DNA from 2 places in the Virgibacillus halodenitrificans genome. Region 1 is predicted to be linked to the other one. Evidence: a T-box and tRNA genes for the amino acid it is inferred to sense, from the RefSeq annotation. Region 1 holds a T-box; the other holds one or more tRNA genes.

Region 1 (12,721 bases):
TACACCTGCTGCCTGTCTTCTTAATCCATACGGGTCTTGTGAACCAGTAGGCACCAACCCAACGGAGATACAACCTACAATAGTGTCTAATTTATCAGCAATACTCACAATAGCGCCACTTACCGTATTAGGCAACTGACCATGTGCCTCCTTAGGTAAATAATGCTCACCTATAGCTTTAGATACTATTTCCTCTTCTCCAAAGATGGCAGCATATTTTTCACCAATCACTCCCTGGAGCTCTGTGAATTCATTTACCATATTTGTCATTAAATCAAACTTACATAGTTCAGCTGCTCGTATAGTAGCTCTGGCAGTAGTTGGGTCTAAATTTAATAATTCAACTAGTTCCTTCGTGATATGAACGACCCGCTCTATTTTATCACTGATAGTTCCTAATTTTTCTTGAAAGACTACTCTTTTCAACTTATCCAGATAGAATTCCAGCGTATGCTTCTGATCTTCCTCATAGAAAAATTGCGCATCCGATAATCTTGCCCGCAACACTTTTTCATTACCCCTGACAACCTTATCAAGCGAATGAGTATCCCCATTTCTAACTCCAATAAAATATGGCAGTAACTCACCATTTTGAGATTTAACAGGAAAATACCTCTGATGCTCCTTCATTGAAGAGATAAGTACCTCAGGTGGCAGCTGCAGGTATTCTTTATCGAATGAACCCATAAATGCTGTTGGGTATTCGACAAGATTTCGTACCTCTGCTAATAATTCAGGGTCAATTGGTACAGTAATATTATTTTTGTTTTCTATTTCTTTTATTTGATTACATATTAGTTGTTCTCGTTCTTTTAAAGAAACAATAACCCGGTTTTCATATAAAAGCTTTTGATAGTCCATTGGTTCTTCCAAATTAATTTTTTCACCTAGAAAACGATGGCCAAAAGTAAATTTGTCTGTCTTGACGTTAGCAATCTCAAAAGGAATTATTTCATTACCATACATTGCTACTAACCAACGAATTGGACGGGCATATCTTATTGTTTCAGTTGCCCAGCGCATGTTTTTTCCAAACTGAATGGATTCAATAATATTTTTAAAGTCTGGCAACAAATCGAAGGTAGACTTCCCTTCAATTTTTTTCTGGACAAATATATAAGTAGTTCCCTTTATTTCTTTTGTATAAATATCTTCCAGAGTTTTGCCCTGGCCTTTTGTAAATCCAATTGCTGCTTTTGTCCAATTACCACTATCATCCTTTGCTATTTTTATCGCAGGACCTTTTGCTTCTTCTTCAACAGTAGCTTGCTTTTCAGCTATGTCCGATATGATGACGGCCAATCTTCTTGGGGTTGAATAAGAGCTAATAGAGTCATAAGAGATTCGCATATCTTGAAGCCAAGCTGCTGTTTTATCTGCTAATTGTTTTTCTGCACTGTCAACAAATCGTGCAGGGAGTTCTTCTAGGCCGATTTCAAACAATACATTTTTACTCATTAACTTTTCCTCCTTCTTTCATCATAGGAAATCCTAGACGTTCTCTTTCAGCAACATAGGCTTTAGCTATATTTCTTGCCAAATTTCTTATTCTGGAAATATATCCAGTTCTTTCGGTGACAGAGATTACTCCTTTAGCATCCAATAAATTAAAGGTGTGAGAACATTTTAAAACATAGTCGTAGGAAGGAAACACAAGACCTTTTTCCATTGTTACTTTCGCTTCTTGCTCATACATGGAAAACAACTGAAATAACATATCTGTATTTGATTCCTCAAATGTGTACGTAGAGTGTTCAACTTCCGGTTGATAAAAAATATCTCTTACAGTTACACCCTTGGTCCATTCCAAGTCAAATACATTTTCTTTATCCTGAATATAAGATGCTAAGCGTTCAATACCATATGTTAGTTCAACGGAAACCGGGTTTGCTTCTAACCCGCCAATTTGTTGGAAATAGGTGAATTGAGTAATCTCCATGCCATCTAACCAAACTTCCCATCCAAGACCTGCTGCACCGAGTGTAGGGTTTTCCCAATTATCCTCCACGAATCGTATATCATGTTCCAAAGGGTCAATACCAAGTTTTTTTAATGATTCCAAATACAAATCTTGTATATTTTCTGGCGAAGGCTTCATTATAACCTGGAATTGATGGTGTTGATATAATCGATTTGGGTTATTTCCATATCTTCCATCAGCAGGACGCCTTGACGGTTCTACGTAAGCGACATTCCATGGTTCTGGACCTAAACTTCTTAATAGAGTCATGGGCGACATTGTACCTGCGCCTTTTTCTACATCATATGCCTGCATGATAATACAATTTTGTTCAGACCAATGCTTTTGTAACGTTAAAATCATTTCCTGTATGTTTAACATTGTTAACCCTCCATTTTTATATAAATCTAAAAACCCGTCCCTATGTCTGTATATATGCAGACATAGGGACGGGTTCTAACCGCGGTTCCACCCTATTTGCTCTTTAATAAAGAGCCACTTTAATATTATTGCTCCAGAGTGCCATTCCTCTTGATCCATTGTTCAGCTCCCACTCTCCTGAACTCGCTTTAAATAGTTGTCAAAAGTACTCTTCTCTATCAATGCAATATATTATGAACATATGTAAAAAACATATTACTCAAAACCCTCTGTTTTGTCAACAAAAGAAGCCTATTTTAAAAGATCTAACTGTCTTAAAAATCTTTTGGATTTCAAAAAATATCCACCGTATTGCTCATAATATGCATCAAGTATCTTTCTGATCAACTGCCTATTTTCTGATTTTACCGAAATAGTCCCAATACGTTTTAACTCAACGGCTGTAAACAGATGGAGTAATTTAGACACTGAATCCGGTAAAGGAATAGCTTTTTCATCCAAATATCGGCACCTTTTACATAAAAGCCCACCTTCAGCTATGGAAAATGCATATGGGAATTCCTTGTTATTACAATTTGCACAACCGTTTACCATTGGTCCAAAGCCACCTTTGGCAAACATCTTTAATTCATACATCATTATTGGTATTTCCACATCTTCATGTTCCTCAATCCATGACATGGTTTGATACAATTCCTCAAACAAAAATGGATCCGGAATCTGAGGATCAACTATTTTATCCGTTAGCTCTGTAATATATGCTGTATAAGCTGTTTTGAATATGTCTTCCCTTATTGCTCTAAAGGAATATTCAATTTCACCTTGCTGAATGGTACTAAGACCTTTGTTTAAATAAACGAAAAAGTTTCCATAAATGAACGGCTGCGTAACTGCAGCCATTCTACTTTTAGTTTTTTTGGCACCGCGAGCAAGAGTGGATATCTTCCCTAATTTCCTACTGTAAATGGTAATGATTTTGTGTGTTTCTCCATAGTCTTGCGTTTTTAGAATAACCCCATCCACTTTTTCAAGCATTCATGCTCACCTTTCTTTACACACAAGAGCTTCTCCGTCCATCCTCTTCCCCAGAGAAGTGAATTATATAATTTCTACAAGTTTAAATTAATCGAAGACATGTCTTCTTGTTGAGTTTTTTTACTTTCAACTGTATTTGGTTCATTTTCTAATTCCTTCATGAGTAAATAGGTTTCAATGTTTCCCGTTTGACTAAAAACTTTCCACGTTAAGTCGATCACAAGAAACCCCACCTTTCTTTATTAATTAAAAAATGTAACTTACTATATAGAATCACCATATAACGGAGAACAATTAGTATAAAAATTTACCAGAATTAATACTCATCACTGCGGAAACCATATTCATTTAATTGACTTTGCTTGTTCCGCCAGTCTTTTTTTACTTTTACCCACAATTCAAGATAAACTTTGGTACCTAGTAATGCTTCAATATCCAAGCGTGCATATTTACCAATACTTTTAAGCATGCTTCCTTGCTTGCCTATTAGGATACCTTTTTGTGTTTTTCTTTCTGTTACAATCGTAGCTTGGATAAAAATTGCATTTGAATCTCTTTTTTCAATATTCTCAATTACCACTGCTATAGAATGCGGGACTTCTTCTCTTGTAAGCTGCAACACTTTCTCTCTTATTAGCTCACTCATAATAAACCTTTCAGGGTGATCCGTAACCTGGTCCTCAGGATAGTACTGAGGTCCTTCAGGAAGATGCTGTTTTAAGATTTCCAGTAAATGATTTACATTGTTTCCCTGTAATGCGGAAATAGGAATAACTTCTTCAAACTCATATTTATCTTTATAAGTTTCGATTAACGGAAAAAGCTCGTCAGGATGAAGTAAGTCTATTTTATTTATTATTAGAAAGACTGGTCGTTTAACTTGTTGTAAGCGATCTAATATATATTGGTCTCCTCTGCCATATCCTTCACTTGCATTAATCATAAATAATACGGCATCAACCTCATTAAGTGTGTTTTCCGCAAGTTTTACCATAAAATCACCCAAGCGGTGTTTAGGCTTGTGAATTCCTGGTGTATCAATAAACACCATTTGAGCATCAGTTTGAGTTAACACTCCTTGGATTTTGTTTCGGGTTGTTTGGGGCTTATCACTCATTATTGCAATTTTTTGACCAATAACTCTGTTCATAAATGTGGATTTACCTACATTCGGTCTACCAATAATTGCTATAAAACCTGATTTGAAATTTGTGTCCATGTTGTATCCTCCATGACGAATTCTCTCTTATTTGTATGATACTATAAAAAATGCATCTTTTCATATTTTCGACAAAAGCTTTAAAAAAATTATCTGCTTACGTAAATTATTACATATTTTCCTGTTTATCACCAAAATTAAACAAATATAAAAAGGTTCTACTGCAAAAGTTGGAGCACAAACGAACTTTGTTCATTCATATTTGGAGCAAAATGCGAACTAGAGAAAACTTTTATAATTAATAAGCCACTGTAGAAAGCGGACAAGCCCATTGATTTCCATTACAGATGGACGCTTTCACACCTCCGGGTACAAGCGCGACATCTGTTCGTAACCTCACAGTGTCTCCTTTGCCGCTCGGCATGGCTTCAGCCGCTTCCTCCGCTACGCTCCGTCCAGGGTCTTCACCTCATGCTATCCGGCTGGAGTCGCCATCTTCCATTCCAATCAATTTGTATGAGTTTTAGTCTGCAGAATACAGCGTAGTGTTACCTAAGAACCAGATAGGCTTAGACTCAACAACTTGTACGCAAAATATAAAAGTGAGTACATTTCAGCTTCTAATAATAACCTAATACTTTTAAAGAAGTACTCTGAGCGGAGGAAAATACGGAGACTTCTGGGGGAGATGAGGCATAGGTGAGACCCCGGAATGCGTAGCATGAGGAGGCTCATCAGCCGCCCCCGAAAAGCGCAGTGTTTTCCGTAGCGGGGTGGAACCAGATTCAATAATTTGCGAGTTTTCCATCAACAAAGTCATTTTTCATACTCTAAACATACACAGTTACGTCGCAGTTTATCTATTTTCCGAATCATTAAATAACCCCAACATATATATTAGAACCTATAAAAAAGCCGAGACATAATGTAAGCACATTTGTCCCAGCCTAAGTACATAAACCTACATAAATAATGTATAAATTTTGGGCAGGAAAATAATTAATCCAATAAGTGCAGCAATAATTGCGGCAATCAATACGGCTCCCGCTGCCATATCTTTAATTATTTTCGCAGATGGATGTATAGCTGGATTCAAGTAGTCTATCATTTTTTCTATAGCACTATTTGTAACCTCTGTAACTAACACGAATCCAATTGCAAAAATTACTATACACCATTCTAACCAATTAAGCTCTACTAAGAAACCTATGGTAAGTACCAGCGCAGTTATAAATAAATGAATACGAAAATTTCTCTCTGTCCTGGTTACCTCCTTGAGCCCATTCCAAGCGAATGTAAAACCAACCGATCTCTTACCTTTCAATTCCAAACTCACCCAATATTGCTTCCTGTTTCTTAAACATCAATTTTTCTTCTTCATGTGACATATGATCGTACCCTAATAAATGTAAAAAACCATGTACCGCCAGAAAACCAAGTTCTCTTTCTAAAGAGTGATCATAATCCGCGGCCTGCTCCTTCGCTTTGTCAATGGAAATTACGATATCCCCAAGGATTAACGGAATGTCCTCTCCAACTATATCTATTTCTCCATCCACCTTCTCTTGCATAGCAAATGAAATAACATCAGTAGGTGTATCCTTTTGGCGATAGTTGCGATTAAGCTCTTGAATCTCTTTATTATTTACAAAGTTTATGGAAACTTCAGCCTCTCTGGAGATCCCCTCCTGTTTTGCTGCGAACTCCACCAATCGTTGTAAAAGATCTATATAATCACTTGGCACAGAATTTGTTTGGTCGTGAAAGTCTATGTGCATTATTTAGCCTCCTTCATGGGATATTGAATTCTTGAATGAAATATACCTTTTAATGTAGTACATATTGTTCGTTGGACTACTTTTAATTCCTTCAGAGTCAATGGACTATCATCCAATTGTCCATCTGTCATACGATCATTAATGATAGAGGTCACAATTTGCTCAATTTTATCTTCTGTTGGTTCTTTCAAGGATCGTACTGCTGCTTCTACAGAGTCACATATAGAAATAATGGCTATTTCTCTTGTCTGTGGTTTTGGACCAGGATAACGAAAATCAGCTTCCTTTGCTTTCTTATTTTTTTCTAACTCCTTATAGAAGAAATATTTAACAAGTGTTTCGCCATGATGTTGCTCAGCAATATCTATAATTTCCTTAGGCAAACGATGCCTTTTTAGCATTGCTGCACCATCATAAGGATGCTTAATAATTATGGCCGCACTCTCTTTCGCTGTTATAAGGTCATGGGGATTACTCATCGCTAATTGATTTTCAATAAAGTAATGTGGTTTTAAGGTTTTACCAAGATCGTGATAATATGCACCTACCCTCGCTAATAACCCATTCGCTCCTATGGCCTCACACGCTGTTTCGCTTAGGTTTGCTACCATTACAGAATGATGATACGTTCCCGGCGCCTCTGTCAGTAATTTTTTCATTAGTGGTTGGTTTGGACTTGCTAATTGCAATAGTTTTATGTCTGTAAGGATGCCGAGACCTGTTTCAAAAAAAGGCAATAATCCGATAGTCAACACTGCTGACAAGAATGCAGAAATAACACCAAACGACGTTTGAATAAATATATCACTAATTGCATATTTTTCAAAAGAAAGAAATAGAAATAGTAATATGGTTATTATATTTATAACTGTAATACCTACCCCTGCTTTTAAAATGGCTAAGCGATCTTTCACATTCATAAGGAAAACAATAGCTGCCAATTGAGAAAAGAAGAAGTAGATTCCTGCCTCAATATTTAAAGAACCAGGGATTTGGTTGTTAAATATGATGCTACCTAGAATAGCAAATAAGCAACTGAAGATAATTGCTGAACGTTCTTGGATCAATTGTTTTATTAATAGAGCGCCTGTTGCAATGGGTACTACATAAAAAAATGAATTGGCTTGTGTAGAATATAAGCTTACCACCTTCATAAAGAGAATAACTAGTACACTTATTAATAGTGTGGCAATAATCTTACTCTTATCAAAATGGGTATGCTTATTGATTCGCTGCAGTTCATATACTATCACAGAACAAATTAAAGTGATGAGTAAACCTAGTCCTATCATTGGGATAATATTTCTCTTACTGTCAAGTAAGCCGGCTAATTCTAATTTTTCATAGATTTCATTAGTAATAACTTGGCCTTCTCTGACTAAAACTTCGCCAGCCCTTATAGTGACAGGGTCCACATTACTAACCGCTTCTTTTCTTGCATTCATCGTTTTTTCTACATCAAAGAAAGAATTCTCCACAACGGCAAACTCTGCCAGTTTGTTAAGAGCTTCCTTTGATTCTGGTGTTAACGATGAATACTTTATCGATTGCTTTATTGTGGAAGTAGCTCCTTGGGTATTTTCCGCTCTTACACCTGCCTCAAAAACTTCTTGTAATGAGTTAATTAATAACTCATTCGCTTTGGATCGTTCTTCTTTTGGAAACTCTACAAGCTCAGCAAAAACCCAATCGTTAATATTTTGGTTTATTTCAGGTGATAGCAGTTGTTTCAACTGTTGTACTTTTTCTTGATTGGTTAGTGGAGGAGCGATATCTTTATTATTGGAATCCTCTTTGACTGATTCCATTTCTAACTTAGATATTGCCTCAAAAATTTCGTTAATATAAGCTATTCGCTCCTCTGTTATCTCAGTGGAAATCTCATAACGATCTTCAACGGCTTGCACAGTCTCTCTTCTTTTTCTGTCTGTTTCTTGTTCGTTTTCAATAGTAATTGGAGAGCGTATTGTCTCTTTTGTGGTTGTAAAACGTTCAATGTTATAAGTTTCAGTATGTACATTATTCAGGGTAATGAAAAAGAAAAATATACCTAGTAAAATAACGGATAGGATTATAAATATCCATTTATTTTTCATATAGTAGAATAACTTTGATTTCTTCTTTTTCTTCTCCATTTAGTCCACCTCATTTTTTTCAGAGACAATATAGAAAGAAGACCCTTTTTGGGTCCTGCTCTCTAAAACTAAACATTTTTTTCATATGCATCGATTATACGTTGCACGAGTGGATGCCTAACTACGTCTGATTGCTCCAGATATATAAAAGATATTCCTTTTACCGGTTTAAGCAATTGACTAGCTACCCGCAAGCCAGATTGCACGCCCTTAGGTAAATCAATTTGAGTAATATCACCTGTGATCACCATCTTGGATCCAAAGCCTAAACGGGTTAGAAACATTTTCATCTGTTCAGGTGTAGTATTTTGTGCCTCATCCAGAATTACAAAGGCATCATCTAAAGTTCTTCCACGCATATAAGCAAGTGGTGCTATCTCAATCGTTTCTCTTTCAATCAGCCTAAGTGTATGCTCGTTCCCAAGCACATCGTGTAATGCGTCATATAACGGACGTAGATAAGGGTCTACCTTTTCTTTTAAGTCACCAGGTAAAAAACCCAAACTTTCTCCCGCCTCCACTGCTGGGCGTGTGAGTATAATTCTTTTAACCATACCATTTTTCAACGCATGTACTGCCATCACAACTGCAAGATAAGTTTTTCCTGTTCCAGCTGGTCCAATTCCGAAGACGAGGTCGTTATTTTTAATTGCACTAACATATTTTTTTTGCCCCAGTGTCTTAACTCGTATAGGTTTTCCTTTTACATTTTTAGTGATTTCATCTTCAAATAATGTTTCTAATTGATTTATTTTCCCTTCCTTAGCTAATTCAATTGCATAAACAACATCTCTTTCAGTAATTTGCAGGCCTTTTTGCACAAGAGATAATAAAGTCAAAAGGATATCTTGTACAAGAGAAATATCCTTTTCGGTGCCTGAAACACGCACCTGTTCTCCTCGAGTTACAATGGAAACATTTAATTGTTCTTCCAATTGATGCAGGTATTTATCATTTGTGCCAAATAAAGCCATCGCTTCATTAGGATTTGTGATTTGTAGATTTATTTCAGTAAGGTTTTCGGACATAATCAATCTCCTTGATCCAAAGGTTGTGCTGTCGCAATATCTTCCTCGACATTGAAATATAAGTTTAATTTAACTTTACCATTCTCCTTACTTTCATGCAAAACTTTTTCAGACAATATTTTAGCTTCTGGTCCCAATTTTATCTTTAATTCTTTTTTGGCCTGCATTATTCCTACTTGAACAGCTTCATCCTCTGTTCTTTTGTTTTTATTATGCGTTTTTTCACTTAGTACCATTTCAACTATCTTTACTGGCATTTTCCATTTTAAAAAGTAAAGCGGTGTCTCTTTTCTTTCTCGGTGGACAGACTGATAGTCCGGATCGCTAAATCCCCATATCGGCAACTGAAAATTACCCAATTTTGCATAATATCTTTTTTCCTGTTCACCAGTAAGTGACTCATGACTCGCTGTTAATGGAACATTAACTATCACTTCATACCAAGTGGTTGCAGTGATATCTCCCTCAGCAGCAACATATTTTTTCTTACTTTGTTCCTCTTTATTTTCTTCCTTTTCATCTTGTTCATTTTCATTGATAACACCTGAAACTAAGAGATCCCCAGGTTTCACGTAATCATTCACCTTTACCTTTGGCATACCATTAGAAACATATAATTTCTTAATAATTCCTTTTTTTGAAGCTATCAAATTACGCGGCCCTAAAGGCTCCTCCTCTTTCACAATTGTCTTTTCTACTCCTTCAAGGAAAAAGGTTGTCCCTTTTTGATGTACACCAACCCATAATAATTCAGGAATATCCTCCACAAGTTCACGTTGAATTTTATTTGGTGAATCTAATGTAAAAATCCATGTACCTGAATGGATTCCATAATCATTCAGTTTACGGCTTATTTTTTCTTCAATATCCTTTGGGACTCCTGTAATATTAATTTTCCAAATAATATTTGAAAGAAATACCACTAGCAATAAACTGCAAACTAAGGCAAACATTAGCTCTCTTTTCTTTGTAATCCTTCGCAAAAAAAATGGATAGCCTTTTTTTTCTGTAAATTTAATTTTATAGTTTTTTCTTCTATTTATTTTCCTTAATTGCTGAATATCACTTAGTTTTATTGTTCCTTCACAAATCTTGGCTGATTTTTTCTTTACATTCCAAACCGTGATTCCTTCATTGGCACATGTCTGAAAAAAACGTTCTGGCAAATTTCCTGTTACTGAAATAGTTACATAACCAGTTAGATGTGATTTATTGTTTATAATCTCTTTCCCCACCTTCCCTACATAGCACTTAGTCAGTTACAAATGTAATATCTCTAATTACACCTTCCAAAAGTATTTCCTCAGGCAACATCATTTTAAGTACAAATGAACTTCCGGTAATTTTTACATAACCCTTATTCATCTTTAACTTTAATTCTGATTCAGAATATGTAGCAAGTCCTTTGTGATTTTCAATGTATACGTGAATTTGTCCAACTACTGTAATTCTTGGGAGTTCCAGCATAATATCAGAAGGAAATGCAAGATATTTAGTTAACCATGGTCGTAAACCTTGTTGTAGCTTTTTCATAAATGCAGCCCCTCTCCATTTATATATTTATGTATCTTGCGGTAATTTAAGAACATATCAAACTAAAAAAGCCTTTAGCCAAAAAGTACTTTTACTTTGGCTAAAGGCTTTTCTATTATTATTTTCTACGTTGTTGTACTACTGACTTGTAAGGCTTTACTGCTCTTGGGGGGCCAAGGATTTCTGACATAATAATTCCATTTGCCAATCCTTTTTTCTCAAAGTTAGCAGTGACTTGTTTTTTAAACTTTCTTTGTTTATGGGATAGTGCAACTTCCGACGGTTGTTTGGAAGTATTACCCAAAATGGCATCATGCCTATTGATCTCATCCTTTGATCGAGCAGAATATACTTGCTCTCTCTCAGCTAGCTCTTCCATACGTTTTCTCTGTTGCTCTGCCAATGTGTTGCCTAATTCTTCAGCTTGGCTTTGAGTTTCCAGCTGTTCATTTTGAACTGTTGGCTGAGAATAAGGCTGCTTTTGGGGAGAACTTTCCGGCCTATTAAACGGTTCCTGCTTCTTACCTTTTGAGGTATTATCTTTCATAAAACTAATAATACCTCCAATAATTAAAGCTATAATGAAAAAATTACTGGCAATAGCTTCAAAGAAGTCAGATATTACATCCATAAAATCCCTCCTTATGCTGCAATATCACCTAATTATTGATCATTATCATCATGGTTTTCTTGGGTTAATTTACCAATGGTGTCTCGCATATCTGTATCTGCATCGATATTTTTATAGTTCATATAATCCATCACACCTAAATTTCCAGAACGTAACGCTTCAGCTAACGCCAAAGGTACATCAGCCTCTGCTTCTACTACTTTCGCCCTCATTTCTTGAACACGCGCCACCATTTCTTGCTCTTGTGCAACTGCCATTGCACGGCGTTCTTCTGCTTTGGCCTGTGCGATGTTTTTATCCGCTTCAGCTTGGTCAGTTTGTAGAATCGCACCAATGTTTTTGCCGATGTCCACATCCGCAATATCAATGGAGAGAATTTCAAATGCTGTACCTGCATCCAAACCTCTATTTAAGACATTGTGGGAGATTGAGTCAGGATTTTCCAGAACTTTCGTATGAGCCTCCGAACTACCTATGGTACTTACAACACCTTCCCCAACACGGGCAATTACAGTATCTTCTCCTGCACCACCTACGAGACGGTCAATGTTTGCACGAACAGTTATCCGCGCTTTTGCTTTAACTTCAATTCCATCCATAGCAATACCCGCAATAAATGGTGTTTCAATAACTTTAGGGTTTACACTCATTTGAACTGCTTCCAAAACATCGCGTCCTGCCAAGTCTATTGCTGCTCCTCTTTCGAACGGCAATTCAATATTCGCACGGTGTGCAGCAATTAAGGCGTTTACTACCCTGTCAACATTACCACCAGCTAAATAGTGACTCTCTAATTGGTTCGTTTTAACATCTAGCCCAGCTTTATGAGCCTTAATTAATGGGTTAATTACCCTGTTAGGTACAACGCGTCTTAAACGCATACCTATTAGAGTAAATATCCCGACTTTTACACCTGCAGCCAATGCGCTGATCCAGAGCATTACTGGGATAAAAGTAAATAGAATTGCCAATACAATTAGAATTACCGCAATGATAATCAATGGCATAAGATCATATAATTCCATTCCATCTTCCTCCTGTTACATATTTATTTATTATAAATTAGATTTCTCTAACTACA
Region 2 (12,721 bases), 140 kb from region 1:
TAACTCGTTTCTCTGCATCTTCTTTCATTTGCTCTTTTAATGCGTCAACGTCTTGACCAGAGAACTGAGAGTACATTTCAAGAGTCATTCCTTGCATTTGCAGACGTTGTTCAAATTCTTTAACCATTTGATCTAACTCTGTATCTACCATTGCTTCTGGAATAACTACTTCCGTATTTTCAGATGCTTTTTCAAGAAGTGTTTCACGCTTCTGATTTTCTGCTTCTTGTTTCTTTTGTTCTTCTAGTTCTTCTTTTTTCTTCTTTTTAAGCTCATCAAGTGTCTCTACTTCTTCATCTACATCTTTAGCGAATTCATCATCCAATTCAGGTAGTTCTTTAGATTTAATCTCATGAATTTTAACTTTAAAAGTTGCTTCTTTACCTGCCAACTCTTCTGCATGATAGTCTTCAGGGAAAGTTAAGGAGATTTCTGTATCTTCTTCTGCTTTCTTTCCTACCAATTGTTCTTCGAATCCTGGAATGAATTGTCCAGATCCAATTTCCAAGGAATGATTTTCACCTTTTCCACCTTCGAAAGGTTCGTCACCAAGAAAACCTTCGAAATCGATTACTACAGTGTCACCCTCTTCAACAGTACCTTCTTCTTTCACAACTAGCTCAGCATGATGCTCACGTTGATGCTCTATTTCTTTTTCTACATCCTCATCTGTTACTTCAACGGACTGTTCTTCTACTTCAAGACCTTTGTATTCACCAAGCTTAACTTCTGGTTTTACAGTTACTTTAGCAGTGAAAACTAAAGGCTTTCCTTGTTCAATTGTTTCAATATCAACTTCAGGCTGTGCTACAGGCTCAATATTTGTTTCTTCGATAGCTTTCATATAAGCATCAGGTAGTACAATATCTACAGCATCCTGATATAAAGATTCTACACCAAAACGGTTTTCAAAAATCTTACGAGGAATTTTCCCTTTACGAAAGCCGGGAATTTGCACATCTTTGGATACTTTTTTGAATGCTTGATCCAAAGCTTTATCAAATTCCTCCGGTGATACTTCAATTGTTAAGACTCCTTCATTTCCTTCTTGCTTTTCCCATTTTGCTGACATAAGTTTCCCTCCAAAATCTATTGTTTCATACATTTTTAACGTCCGTTTACTATAAACAAAGCATTTTTCAAATTTACAACCATCTTATTATAACATAATTAATATGCCTTTCAAGCATTTCTATTTAATCCATTCATTCTTCAATAATACTTAGATAGAGTGCTTCACAAAACTTAATTTCTTCTATATATTTATTTACTCTATCATTTTTATCTGCTTCTAACAAATTATGTATACTAACATACTCCTTGCCAATCATTATTATGGCATTAGCGATATGCTCTATATCTTCGGGAGGAGGTGATAGCGGATAACGAACATAAGCATATCGATACAGTAGCTTATTTATCAACTGAAACATAGATGGATTTTGTTGTTCCAGATCGCGTAATAGAAGAACAATTTCTTTAATAAAAACTTGCTCCATCATTTGCTCTGTATCCATAGGAACAACATTCACCGTATGTCCCAATTTGTTTATAGTAACAGCCGTTTCAAGCTCACTTTGCTGAAGCCAACAAAACAAGGCTGTTTTATTTACCGGATGTATTTCTTCATCGGCCAGATAAATAATCACTTTTTCGGATGGTTGCATATCTATATTACGTAATTTATCTATTATTCTCCACTGTTCTGCATGATTTTTATGAACTACTGCTTGTTCAAGTTCATTCATATATGTAGTTGATCTATCAATTGTTACATCTAGCTGCATCTTTTTACTCATATTGTAAAGCTGGTCAAATTGCTCTTTCATTTCGATCGGAGTTTTCCCAGAGGCATATTCATCCTCCACTTGCTCCATAAGTAATTGATATTGATTCGTTTGAAATAACAGTGTTAAATATACATGAAGATAGTGATAGTAATGCTGGTCTCTATTTTGTAATAAACCTTCACATATTTCTTGTGCCTCATTCTCTCTACCTAATTCCATAAGACAAATCAACTTCCCTACCATAACCTCATGACTATCTACCTGGTAGCTTATTAATTCATCAAGCTTAATTAATGCCTGTTCATACCTCTTTTCCTTTAGTGCCTGAAGACTTTCTTCCTCTAAAACACTTTTCCACTTAGGAAAAAGGATTACATTACTTGTGTGGTGCTCCATTACTTTCCTCCTTTCTTTTCCATGATGTAGTACTAGTATCTATGTTTTTCTATTTCATATACATTCCCCTTCACCATTGAATCTAAACAAACTAGGAAGGAGAGTTATAGTGAAAAAAGGAGAAACCAACAAGTAGGTTTCTCCTTGGTGACGTCTCAAGGCGGACATATATAAAAGGTAGAAGCTCGTCTAAACGATTGGATCGTCATCAGCTTTTGTAAAATATATGTAAAAAGATTATAACATAGCTCTCAAAAATTTCATTAGAGATATACTCTTTTATGTTAACATTAAATGGGAACTTTTCAAGGAATAATTACATCTTGTTTTTTAGGAGCAGTTGGTTAGTCTTATTTGGTCTTATTAAGACAAAAAAATATAGAGGATCTGTTGGTAGTTTTATATCATCTTTCCTTAACTCTTATTTTAATTTATCTTCCCTTGCATAAATTTCAAGCTAAGTCATATCATAAAATAGAGGTGAAAGACAAATGGAAAATTTTCAATATATTTGCCAACAATATGCACAAATCGTTAACGGCAAGCCCAAAATAAAAGATGGTGCTTGTACTGCAGATATAGGCCGTAATCTTAATGTCACCGTATTTGGTAGAACAAGTAAGAGTATTCTTACAGCGGAAATAACTTTTGAATCAATGGAGGCCAATGGAAACGCTCTAAACTTAGCTGAAGTAGCAGTACTTCAAGAAGAGCTCCCCCTATTTGTCGATAATTTAGCCAAAAACAATTTAACTGTTAGTGCAATTCATAACCATTGGATATTCACTAACCCATCCGTATTATATGTTCATGCTCAATCTATTGAACATCCCATCACATTTGCTCAAAAATTTGCAAATGCGTTTAGTGTATTGAAAGAAAAATAGCCTCTATTTAAAGAGGTGCCCCTCTCTATTTTATTATTCCACTTCAAATACTTTTCAATCTTATTAATCGTAACCGTTACTGGTTTTTAACTGTCCGTCAATTATCTTCAATAAAATGATGTTGTAATTTCTTGTGTAAAATTTGTGTAAAAACTTTACACAAACGACCTTATTTAAAATTAATCCCACAAAATAAAAGATCACTTACAAACACTGATATTTCAATGTTCATAAGTGATCCTCTGTGTCTTTATCTTACTCTGGATTGTTTTAATGACGTCCCAGGCAGGATTCGAACCTGCGACCCACAGCTTAGAAGGCTGTTGCTCTATCCAGCTGAGCTACTGGGACAAAAAGTTATGTATGGAGCGGGTGAAGGGAATCGAACCCTCATCATCAGCTTGGAAGGCTGAGGTTTTACCACTAAACTACACCCGCAAATAGAAAAAATTAAAATGAACTTTTTTAACGGACAAGAATCATTATATGTTTTATTTAAAGATTTGTCAACACATTAAATAACTTTTTTTAAAAACTTATCAATCCCTCCCATAAGAGACTGATAAGCTTTTTTATTTTAAAAAGATGCATTATAAAATAATTCGGTTATAGGTTCTCCGCTCTCTTCATAAAAAGAGACGGTAATATTAGAAGATGTTTCCCACTCCATTATTGCATAAGTAGCTTCTTTACGTCCTCTCGGTAAGCGGATGCTTCCCGGATTAATAAACAGCTGACTCCCCACTTGTTCAGCACCTGCAATATGAGTATGACCAAAGCAAATAACCTGGGCACCTAGTTCTTTAGCTCGATAACCAAGTGTTAATAAATTTGATTTGACTTGGTGCAGGTGACCATGCACAACACAAAAGGTTACTCCGTTTATTGTTAACGTTTGTTCCGTTGGATATCGATTATCAAAGTCGCAATTCCCTCCAACAACATAAAACTGATCTAATTCATCAGCATCAGCGTCTAATTCCGAATCTCCACAATGGATCATATAATCTGCGTTTTCCCTGTCTCTGACCGATAAAATTTCACTAGTAAGTCCATGGCTGTCACTAATGATTAACACGCGTGTCATATATATACCTACCTTTTTAGATGTTCTTATATATTTTTTATCCAGTCTTCCAATTGATTAATCGCATTCCTACGATGGCTAATTTCATTTTTTTGTTGTGCAGAAAGTTCAGCCATCGTTTTATTATAGCCTTGAGGAATAAATATCGGATCATATCCGAAACCGTGCGCTCCTCGAGGAGAAAAGGCTATTTCTCCTTCACAATATCCTTCGCGAAACACTGTTGCCTCTCCCGGAATTGCTATAGCCAGAACACACACAAATCTAGCCTTTCTTTTGTTTTTTGGCACATCTTGTAATTCTTTCAATACTTTATTCATATTAGCCTGGTCGTTTTTAGGTTCACCCGCATACCTAGCCGAGTAGATACCAGGCTCTCCATTTAGCGCATCAATGACCAAACCAGAGTCGTCGGCCAAAACAGGAATGGAAAGCATTGTAGAAATCTCTTCTGCCTTCAGTGCGGCATTTTCCTTGAAGGTAATGCCTGTTTCTTCCACATCTGGCATCACTTCTTGAAAATCTAACAGCGATTTTATGCTTATACCATACTTCCCAAAAAAACTTTTAAACTCCTCTGCTTTCCCTTTATTCTTTGTCGCAATAATTATTTCCTTCATGTTTTCACCCTTATTTCGTTTCTCCAATTCTATCGGACAAGTCACCAAGCGTATTGCGTTGAATTTGAAAAATTTCTTGCAGTCCATCATTTGCTAGCTTCAACATTCTCATTAACTGAGCATTGGTGAACGTTGCTTCTTCTCCAGTACCTTGTATTTCCACAAACTCTCCTGTTCCAGTCATGACAACATTCATATCAACTTGTGCTTCAGAGTCTTCTAAATAGTTGAGATCCAGTATTTCCGTTCCATTAGATAAGACACCAACCGATGTTGCACCAAGAAAGTCTTTCACAGGCATTTTACTAATGGTACCTTTATTAAGCAATTCACCAAATGCCAGCACCACTGCAACAAATGCACCGGTAATGGACGCAGTACGTGTACCACCATCAGCTTGAATTACGTCACAATCCACCCAAACAGTACGTTCCCCAATTTTCTCCAGGTCAACAACAGAGCGTAAAGCTCTTCCTATTAATCGTTGTATTTCCATGGTTCGGCCGCTTACTTTTCCTTTTGAGGACTCCCTAATATTCCTTTGTTCTGTGGCTCGGGGAAGCATTGCATATTCCGCAGTGATCCACCCTTTCCCCTGCCCACGCATAAATGGAGGAACTCTATCTTCAATACTTGCATTACATATGACTTTTGTATTTCCTACCTCAATTAGTACAGAGCCTTCAGGATGGTTTATATACTCTGTTGTTATCTTAATAGCACGTAAATTATCTGAATTTCTTTGATCGTTTCTCATTTAAATTCCTCCTTGTTTCATCAATTAGCTTAACATATTTTTCCGTAAATCAACATGTTAATACATAATCGGGAACATAATTAGTTAAAGTGCAGGCCTTAGAAATTGAAAGTCTGGATAGGGTCGATTAACTGAACCCATTTATAAATCAAAAGTAACAGCCACATGAAAGCACACAGGATAATACAGGCTATTTTTAAGAAAGAAGAAAAAGAAGAGGCTTATAAAAGCCCCTCCTTCCTAAAGTTTTTCAGTAGGCATAAAAGTTTGTTTTGTTACAGGTTTGCTATAGGCTTCTCCGTTCTCGTTAACTATTTTTTCAATTCCCTCTACACTTACTTTCACGGCATCGATTGATTGCTGTTCCGTAAGAGTACGAACTAAAGTTTCCATAACCTCATCTGAGATCATTGACTTCTCTTGATCTTTTAGTATATCTTTACTAAACTCTATTTCTAACACGCCATCCTCTAATTTAGGTGCTTTTGTAATTAATGTCTTCGCATTAAATACGTGCTTTACGTTTGTATTAAATCCAGGTCCTTCAAGTAGTGCCTGGACAATAGATTGGTACGTATTTTCACTATCTGTTTCAATATATTGAGTTACTGGTACATAGTAGCGGTTTTCATTATGCTGGGTTGGATAATACATTGTTACTGGTTTACTTCCAATCAAGTCAAGTGTGTCTGTATCTGTTATGTTAACCCCATTAGCCTTGGAATAACCCTCATTGATCGGAGTCCCGTTTACAGGCATTTCACTTAATGGGTAACCATTTACCCTAAGTTGTATCTTATCCACGTTATCAAACTGAGTTAGCGTATGTGTCATCGATTCAAGTATTTTTAATTCCTCTTCTGCTTTATAGTTCTCAAATTCTTTCGAAACATCTACAACCATGGTGCCGTCTTCCTGTAAATCCAATCCTAATATTTCTGTACCTTCTGGCAGGACTGCCTGAAACCCATTTGGCAAAACAGACGTAACAGGTCCACCTTTCACTAAGTACTCTAACACCTGACTAGCTACTTCATTTGTTTCTGGTTTAGGTAATTCTACTGTTTGAGCTGCAACCATTCCGTTCGCATCAATTAAATATAATTGGCGAGCAACCATTTCGGCTGGAGCTTCCTCTCCACTTGCTTCCTTATTTTCCTTAGCTTCACTTTCTTGTTCAGGGTTTTCCAGTTTATCAACTTCCTCAGCATTTTTTGGTGGATCCATTTCCTCTAAAGACTGTTCTCCCTGAAAACATCCTGTCAATATAATCGAAAGCGTTACAGCACCTGTTACAATTAAACCGCGCTTCAGCATGTCTCTACCCCCTATGATGGTTTGTACTACTATATATACGAGCTATGCATTAAAATAGACCATTCAACTTAAAATTTATTTAAAAAAACATAAGAAAAATAAGTAGGCTCCCTTTGCCTTAACATATGAATGGAGATGGAGTGAAATATTCGCTATTTAAATTAAGGTGGCTTTCAATGGGTGCTCTTCCATATTTAAGAAGATAAAGACAAAGGAAGTTTATAGAACATGTATTTAAAAATACTTAGTGTTGAAATAGCTGGATCAGAATCTATAAAATAGGTAAAACAATGGCTGTCTATTCCCATCTATTAACACATGGTTCAATTGGTGAGCCGGAACTGTATATTACTAGACTTCTAAAGGCAATTGCATTTCTACGCAGTTGGAGGAAACTGCGACGTAGTGAAAACTTATTTCCCAATTAATATAAAATAGCTAAATAACACCGCTACGGAAAAATACTACGCATTCCGGGGTCTCATCTATGCCTCATCTCCCCCAGGAGTCTCCGTATTTTTCCTTCGCTACTATTTACTATTATACCTAGGAAGAAAAATTGCGTCTGCATACCCTTAATATGCTGTGTACGAATTGATTGGAGTGGAGGGCGGCGACTCCTGCCGGAATAGCATGAGGCGAAGACCCTGGACGGAGCGTAGCGGAGGAAGCGGCTGAGGCCATGCCGGCGGAAAGCGTCCGCCTGAAACGCAAATCAATGGGTGCTTCCTTTGCAAATTGAATTACTCCATTTTCCACAAGATACGACGTAGTATATCTATTTTGCGAATTTGTTAAAAAAACACCATTTACTTAATATCATTGAATTAAAATTTCATAGTTCTTAAACAACAAAGTCAGAACCCATTTGTAGTTATGGATTCTGACTTTTATTAAATCATCGCCTTCTCAATACGTACACGTTTGAAATTTGACTTTTTAAAAATGGTTTCTGATATTTTGCTAAATATCTTCAACTCTCCAGTAGTATAAAATTCATGAGTAGGTTTTTTGTTGCCATTGGCTAATAAATGATGCATTGAGAGCAAAGCACTAGTTTCTCTTGCTGTTTCCTCACTGGAGGAAATAATTGTTATATTTGCTCCCATTTCCTTCTGAATAGTATTTTTAATTAATGGATAATGTGTACAGCCAAGGATTAAAGTATCCATTATTTTATTATTTTTCAACGGTTTTAATGTTTCCTTTACAACGCTTTCTGCTTTTTCACCAAACATTATTCCTTGTTCAACCATAGGTACAAACATAGGACATGCTAAAGAATCAACAGTTATTGCAGGGTTTATATTTACCAAGGCATCCTTGTAAGCATTGCTGCGTATTGTACCTTCTGTACCAATTACCCCTACATGATTATTTTTTGTCCACTTTATGGCAGCGCGCGCTCCTGGCTGAATAACACCTAATACAGGTATATCCAGTTTATCTTGCAACTCTTTTAGTGTAAAAGCAGTTGCCGTATTACAAGCAATTACTAACAACTTAATATTTTTTTCAAGCAAGAAAGAGACCATTTCCCATGTGAATGCTCTTACTTCTTGCTCTGATCTTGGGCCATAAGGGCATCTCTTTGTATCTCCTATATAGATTAACTTCTCTTTAGGTAGTTGACGCATTAACTCGTATGCTACTGTTAAACCGCCGACACCGGAATCGATAACACCAATCGCTCTTTGCATATATTCCCCTTCTTTATGCTATTATTTATTATTTACTTTCCTCATTTGCTCATGTAAAAAATCCAATAATTCGTTTAGAGATTCTGTTTGCTCTTCAGTAAAATCTTCTAAAACTTCCCCTAAATAAACTTGTCTCTTCTCAATTACCTCTTGTATAATCTGCCTTCCTTTATCCAAAACGCGAATGCGCACTACTCGTTTATCTTTTGAATCTTTAACTCTTTCTACAAGTTCGTTTTTCTCCATACGGTCTACTAAGTCAGTAGTTGTGCTAAAAGCAAGGCTGATTTTATTGGATAACTCACCAATTGTTAGTTCCTCATTTTCCACTAACCATTGTAAGGCAACAAATTGTGGTGAAGTGATGGGATAATTAGTCAAAATCTTTCTGCCATTTTGCTTAATAATCCCAGATATATAGCGCATTGTTCGTTCTATATTATTTATTGTGTATGTTGAAGAATTTTTTTCCAAAAGAGCTACCTCCTGCTTGCATATATGTAAATAAAATAAGTCTTTTCGACATAAGATTATTATAACAAAGATTTCTTTATTCCATATTCAAAATGTTGTTTGTATAATGGGCATTCCATAAACTAAATATACGCACTGTTTTATAACTTCCTTCATACGCTATATTGACTAAATAATTTCCCTTCATTTGCAGCTCTATGACAGCAAGGAGGGGTTAACACTTGAAGGACAACGAGTATAAACCGAAGCAATTACTGACAAAGCGAGAAAAAGAAGTGTTTGAATTGTTAGTACAAGACAAAACAACAAGAGAAATTGCCCAAGAATTATTTATATCAGAAAAAACTGTCCGTAATCACATTTCTAATGCTATGCAAAAGCTTGGAGTCAAGGGGCGTTCACAAGCAGTAGTTGAGCTCCTGCGCATGGGGGAGTTAAAGCTTTAGAAGAACCGACTTTCCTTCGGGAAGTCGGTTTTCCATCTTTCACACCTAAGCGTTCGCCAGCTTTTCTTTAATGGATTGTTCGAGTGATATCGGCTTTCCTGATTCAGCTTGAACAAATACCAATCGTCCTCTACCTGTTAATGCGATTTCTTCCTTTTCATCAATAGCCATATAATGTAAATCAACAGATGAGTTACCGATATGATGTACTTTTACATATAATTGTATTTTTTGATCAAAAAATATCTGTTTTAAATAATTGCATTGTAAGTCACCGACAACCGGAATTGCCTTATCTGTTGATGAGCTAGTAAATAATTCCAGTGACTTTAAGAACTCAATTCTGGCTTCTTCAAAATAAATAAACGGAGAAACATTATTTACGTGGCCAAACATGTCCGTTTCTGAGAAACGAATGGAAATAGGGATTGAAAATGAAAATTCTGAACGCCATTGTTCCATATCCTCAATATAAGTTATCTTTGACAATTTATATCCTCCTAAACAACTAAAAATTTCTCTCTTTAAATTATTGTTTTTGCTACTTACCTCGATTATTTGCATAAAAACAGAGTAATCCAGAAATTATTTAATATTGTTCTTTAAACAACTGTCGCTTATAACTTTGATTTAAAAAAATGACCCCGACCATTTTATTGGACAGGGGCCATAGTATATAAATATAAATTTTTACTTAATGCGCGTTGTCACTTCCAAAGAAGTTTTTAAAGGCTTGAATATTTGTAGCCCTGTTCATCGCTGCAATAGAAGTAGTTAAAGGAATTCCCTTAGGACAGACTTGAACACAATTTTGTGCATTTCCGCACCCGTCAATTCCACCGTCGTCCATTAGACCATCTAATCTTTCACTCGCATTCATCTCACCAGTTGGATGTGCATTGAATAAACGAGCCTGCGAAAGCGCTGCAGGTCCAATAAAGTTTGATTTATCGTTAACGTTAGGACATGCTTCTAAGCAAACTCCACACGTCATGCATTTTGAAAGCTCATAAGCCCACTGTCTCTTTTTCTCAGGCATACGTGGGCCCGGCCCTAAATCATATGTTCCATCAATAGGGATCCAAGCTTTTACTTGTTTAAGTGCATCAAACATACGTTCACGATCAACGATTAAATCGCGAACTACAGGAAACGTTGACATTGGTTCTAAACGGATTGGTTGTTCCAATTGATCCACAAGTGCAGCACAAGACTGTCTTGCTGTTCCATTAATTACCATTGAACAAGCTCCGCAAACTTCCTCGAGACAGTTCATATCCCAATAAACCGGAGTTGTCTTCTCCCCACTAGCGTTAACCGGATTTTGGCGAATTTCCATTAACCCAGATATCACATTCATATTTTTACGATAAGGAACATGAAATGTTTCCTCATAAGGAGCAGATTCTGGGCTGTCTTGTCTAGTAATAATAAAAGTAACAGTTTGTTGTTCAGCCATGATTACTTACTCCCTTCGCTTTTTTTCGTATAGTCACGTTTACGTGGTGGAATCAGCGACGTATCAACCTCTTCGTATGAAAATACCGGTGAATTATTATCCTTATCAAAAGAAGCAATTGTCGTCTTCAACCACTCTTCATCATTTCTTTCTGGGAAATCAGGCTTGTAATGAGCTCCTCGGCTTTCGTCACGATTATAAGCTCCCATTGTAATCACCCGTGCTAGATGTAACATGTTCTTTAACTGCCTTGTAAACATTACTCCCTGGTTGCTCCAGCGGGATGTATCATTAATATTGATATTCTCCCAACGTTCAAGTAATTCTTTAATCTTCTCATCTGTTTTTAGAAGCTTATCATTATCTCTAACTACTGTAACGTTATCTGTCATCCATTCTCCAAGTTCTTTATGAAGTTGATAAGCGTTTTCTTCACCCTTCATATTCATCAAGGCTTCGAAGTTTTCTTGTTCTTCCTTCGTATTTTCATCAAATAAATCAGTAGGTAAATCCTCTACATGCTTTTCTAAACCATCAATATATTTAATAGCGTTCGGTCCAGCTACTGAACCACCATAAATTGCTGATAGAAGTGAATTTGCTCCTAAACGATTACCGCCATGTTGAGAATAATCACATTCACCTGCTGCAAAGATACCAGGAATGCTGGTCATTTGTTCATAATCTACCCAAAGTCCACCCATAGAATAATGGACAGCAGGGAATATCTTCATTGGTACTTTTCGTGGATCTTCTCCAACGAATTTTTCATAGATTTCTATAATACCACCAAGTTTAATATCCAATTCTTTTGGATCTTTATGAGAAAGGTCCAAATAAACCATATTTTCACCATTAATACCTAATTTCTGATTAACACACACATCGAAAATTTCACGTGTAGCTATATCACGTGGCACAAGATTTCCATATGCCGGATATTTTTCTTCTAAGAAATACCAAGGTTCACCATCTTTGTATGTCCAAATTCGGCCACCCTCCCCACGAGCAGACTCACTCATTAAACGGAGCTTGTCATCGCCAGGAATAGCGGTAGGATGAATTTGAATAAACTCACCATTGGCATATTTTGCACCTTGCTGATAAAGTTTACTTGCAGCTGATCCTGTGTTTATCATTGAATTTGTTGATTTACCAAATATAATGCCAGGACCACCAGTTGCAAATATAGTAGCATCAGAAGGAAATGCTTTTATTTCATGTGATTTAATATCCTGGGCTACAATTCCTTTCCCAACACCTTCATCATCAATTATTGCACGAACAAATTCCCAATTTTCATATTTCGTTACTAAGCCTTCTACTTCATAGCGGCGAACTTGTTCATCCAAGGCATATAACAACTGCTGCCCAGTAGTCGCCCCTGCATATGCAGTTCGATGATGCTGTGTACCACCAAAACGTCTAAAATCTAGTAAACCCTCTGGAGTACGGTTAAACATAACACCCATGCGGTCCAACATATTTATGATACTCGGCGCAGCATCACACATTGCTTTTACCGGGGGCTGATTTGCTAAGAAATCCCCACCATAAACAGTATCATCAAAGTGAATTGCCGGAGAATCACCTTCTCCTTTTGTGTTTACCGCGCCATTAATACCACCTTGGGCACACACAGAGTGAGAGCGCTTCACAGGTACAATAGAGAAAAGGTCTACATTCACACCTGCTTCAGCAGCTTTTATTGTTGCCATTAAGCCGGCAAGACCTCCGCCGATAACAGCTATTTTTCGGTTACTCATAATACTTGCTCACTCCTTATAT

The links. The T-box of region 1 lies ahead of glyQ (glycine--tRNA ligase subunit alpha). A T-box ahead of a tRNA ligase gene usually reads a tRNA of that ligase, here a tRNA-Gly.
Region 2: it has a tRNA-Gly gene. The T-box ahead of glyQ (glycine--tRNA ligase subunit alpha) is inferred to sense a tRNA for this amino acid. The anticodon was not compared.

What each region holds. Positions count from the first base shown of each region.
Region 1 is NZ_CP017962.1:1,659,004-1,671,724, reverse strand. It holds gene glyS (glycine--tRNA ligase subunit beta) at 1-1,458, opposite strand, end outside; gene glyQ (glycine--tRNA ligase subunit alpha) at 1,451-2,341, opposite strand; T-box leader at 2,403-2,572, opposite strand; gene recO (DNA repair protein RecO) at 2,633-3,376, opposite strand; gene BME96_RS08690 (YqzL family protein) at 3,451-3,597, opposite strand; gene era (GTPase Era) at 3,693-4,595, opposite strand; gene BME96_RS08680 (diacylglycerol kinase) at 5,497-5,859, opposite strand; gene ybeY (rRNA maturation RNase YbeY) at 5,849-6,313, opposite strand; gene BME96_RS08670 (HD family phosphohydrolase) at 6,313-8,448, opposite strand; gene BME96_RS08665 (PhoH family protein) at 8,517-9,476, opposite strand; gene yqfD (sporulation protein YqfD) at 9,479-10,711, opposite strand; gene yqfC (sporulation protein YqfC) at 10,728-11,009, opposite strand; gene BME96_RS08650 (hypothetical protein) at 11,128-11,640, opposite strand; gene floA (flotillin-like protein FloA) at 11,673-12,665, opposite strand; gene BME96_RS08640 (NfeD family protein) at 12,703-12,721, opposite strand, start outside.
Region 2 is NZ_CP017962.1:1,520,125-1,532,845, reverse strand. It holds gene tig (trigger factor) at 1-1,072, opposite strand, end outside; gene BME96_RS08010 (tetratricopeptide repeat protein) at 1,206-2,186, opposite strand; gene BME96_RS08005 (DUF1259 domain-containing protein) at 2,678-3,073, shown strand; tRNA gene BME96_RS08000 (tRNA-Arg) at 3,351-3,424, opposite strand; tRNA gene BME96_RS07995 (tRNA-Gly) at 3,438-3,511, opposite strand; gene BME96_RS07990 (metallophosphoesterase) at 3,651-4,160, opposite strand; gene BME96_RS07985 (XTP/dITP diphosphatase) at 4,187-4,780, opposite strand; gene rph (ribonuclease PH) at 4,791-5,537, opposite strand; gene BME96_RS07975 (GerMN domain-containing protein) at 5,778-6,854, opposite strand; gene racE (glutamate racemase) at 7,748-8,554, opposite strand; gene BME96_RS07965 (MarR family winged helix-turn-helix transcriptional regulator) at 8,576-9,028, opposite strand; gene BME96_RS07960 (helix-turn-helix domain-containing protein) at 9,250-9,474, shown strand; gene BME96_RS07955 (acyl-CoA thioesterase) at 9,520-9,963, opposite strand; gene sdhB (succinate dehydrogenase iron-sulfur subunit) at 10,169-10,933, opposite strand; gene sdhA (succinate dehydrogenase flavoprotein subunit) at 10,936-12,699, opposite strand.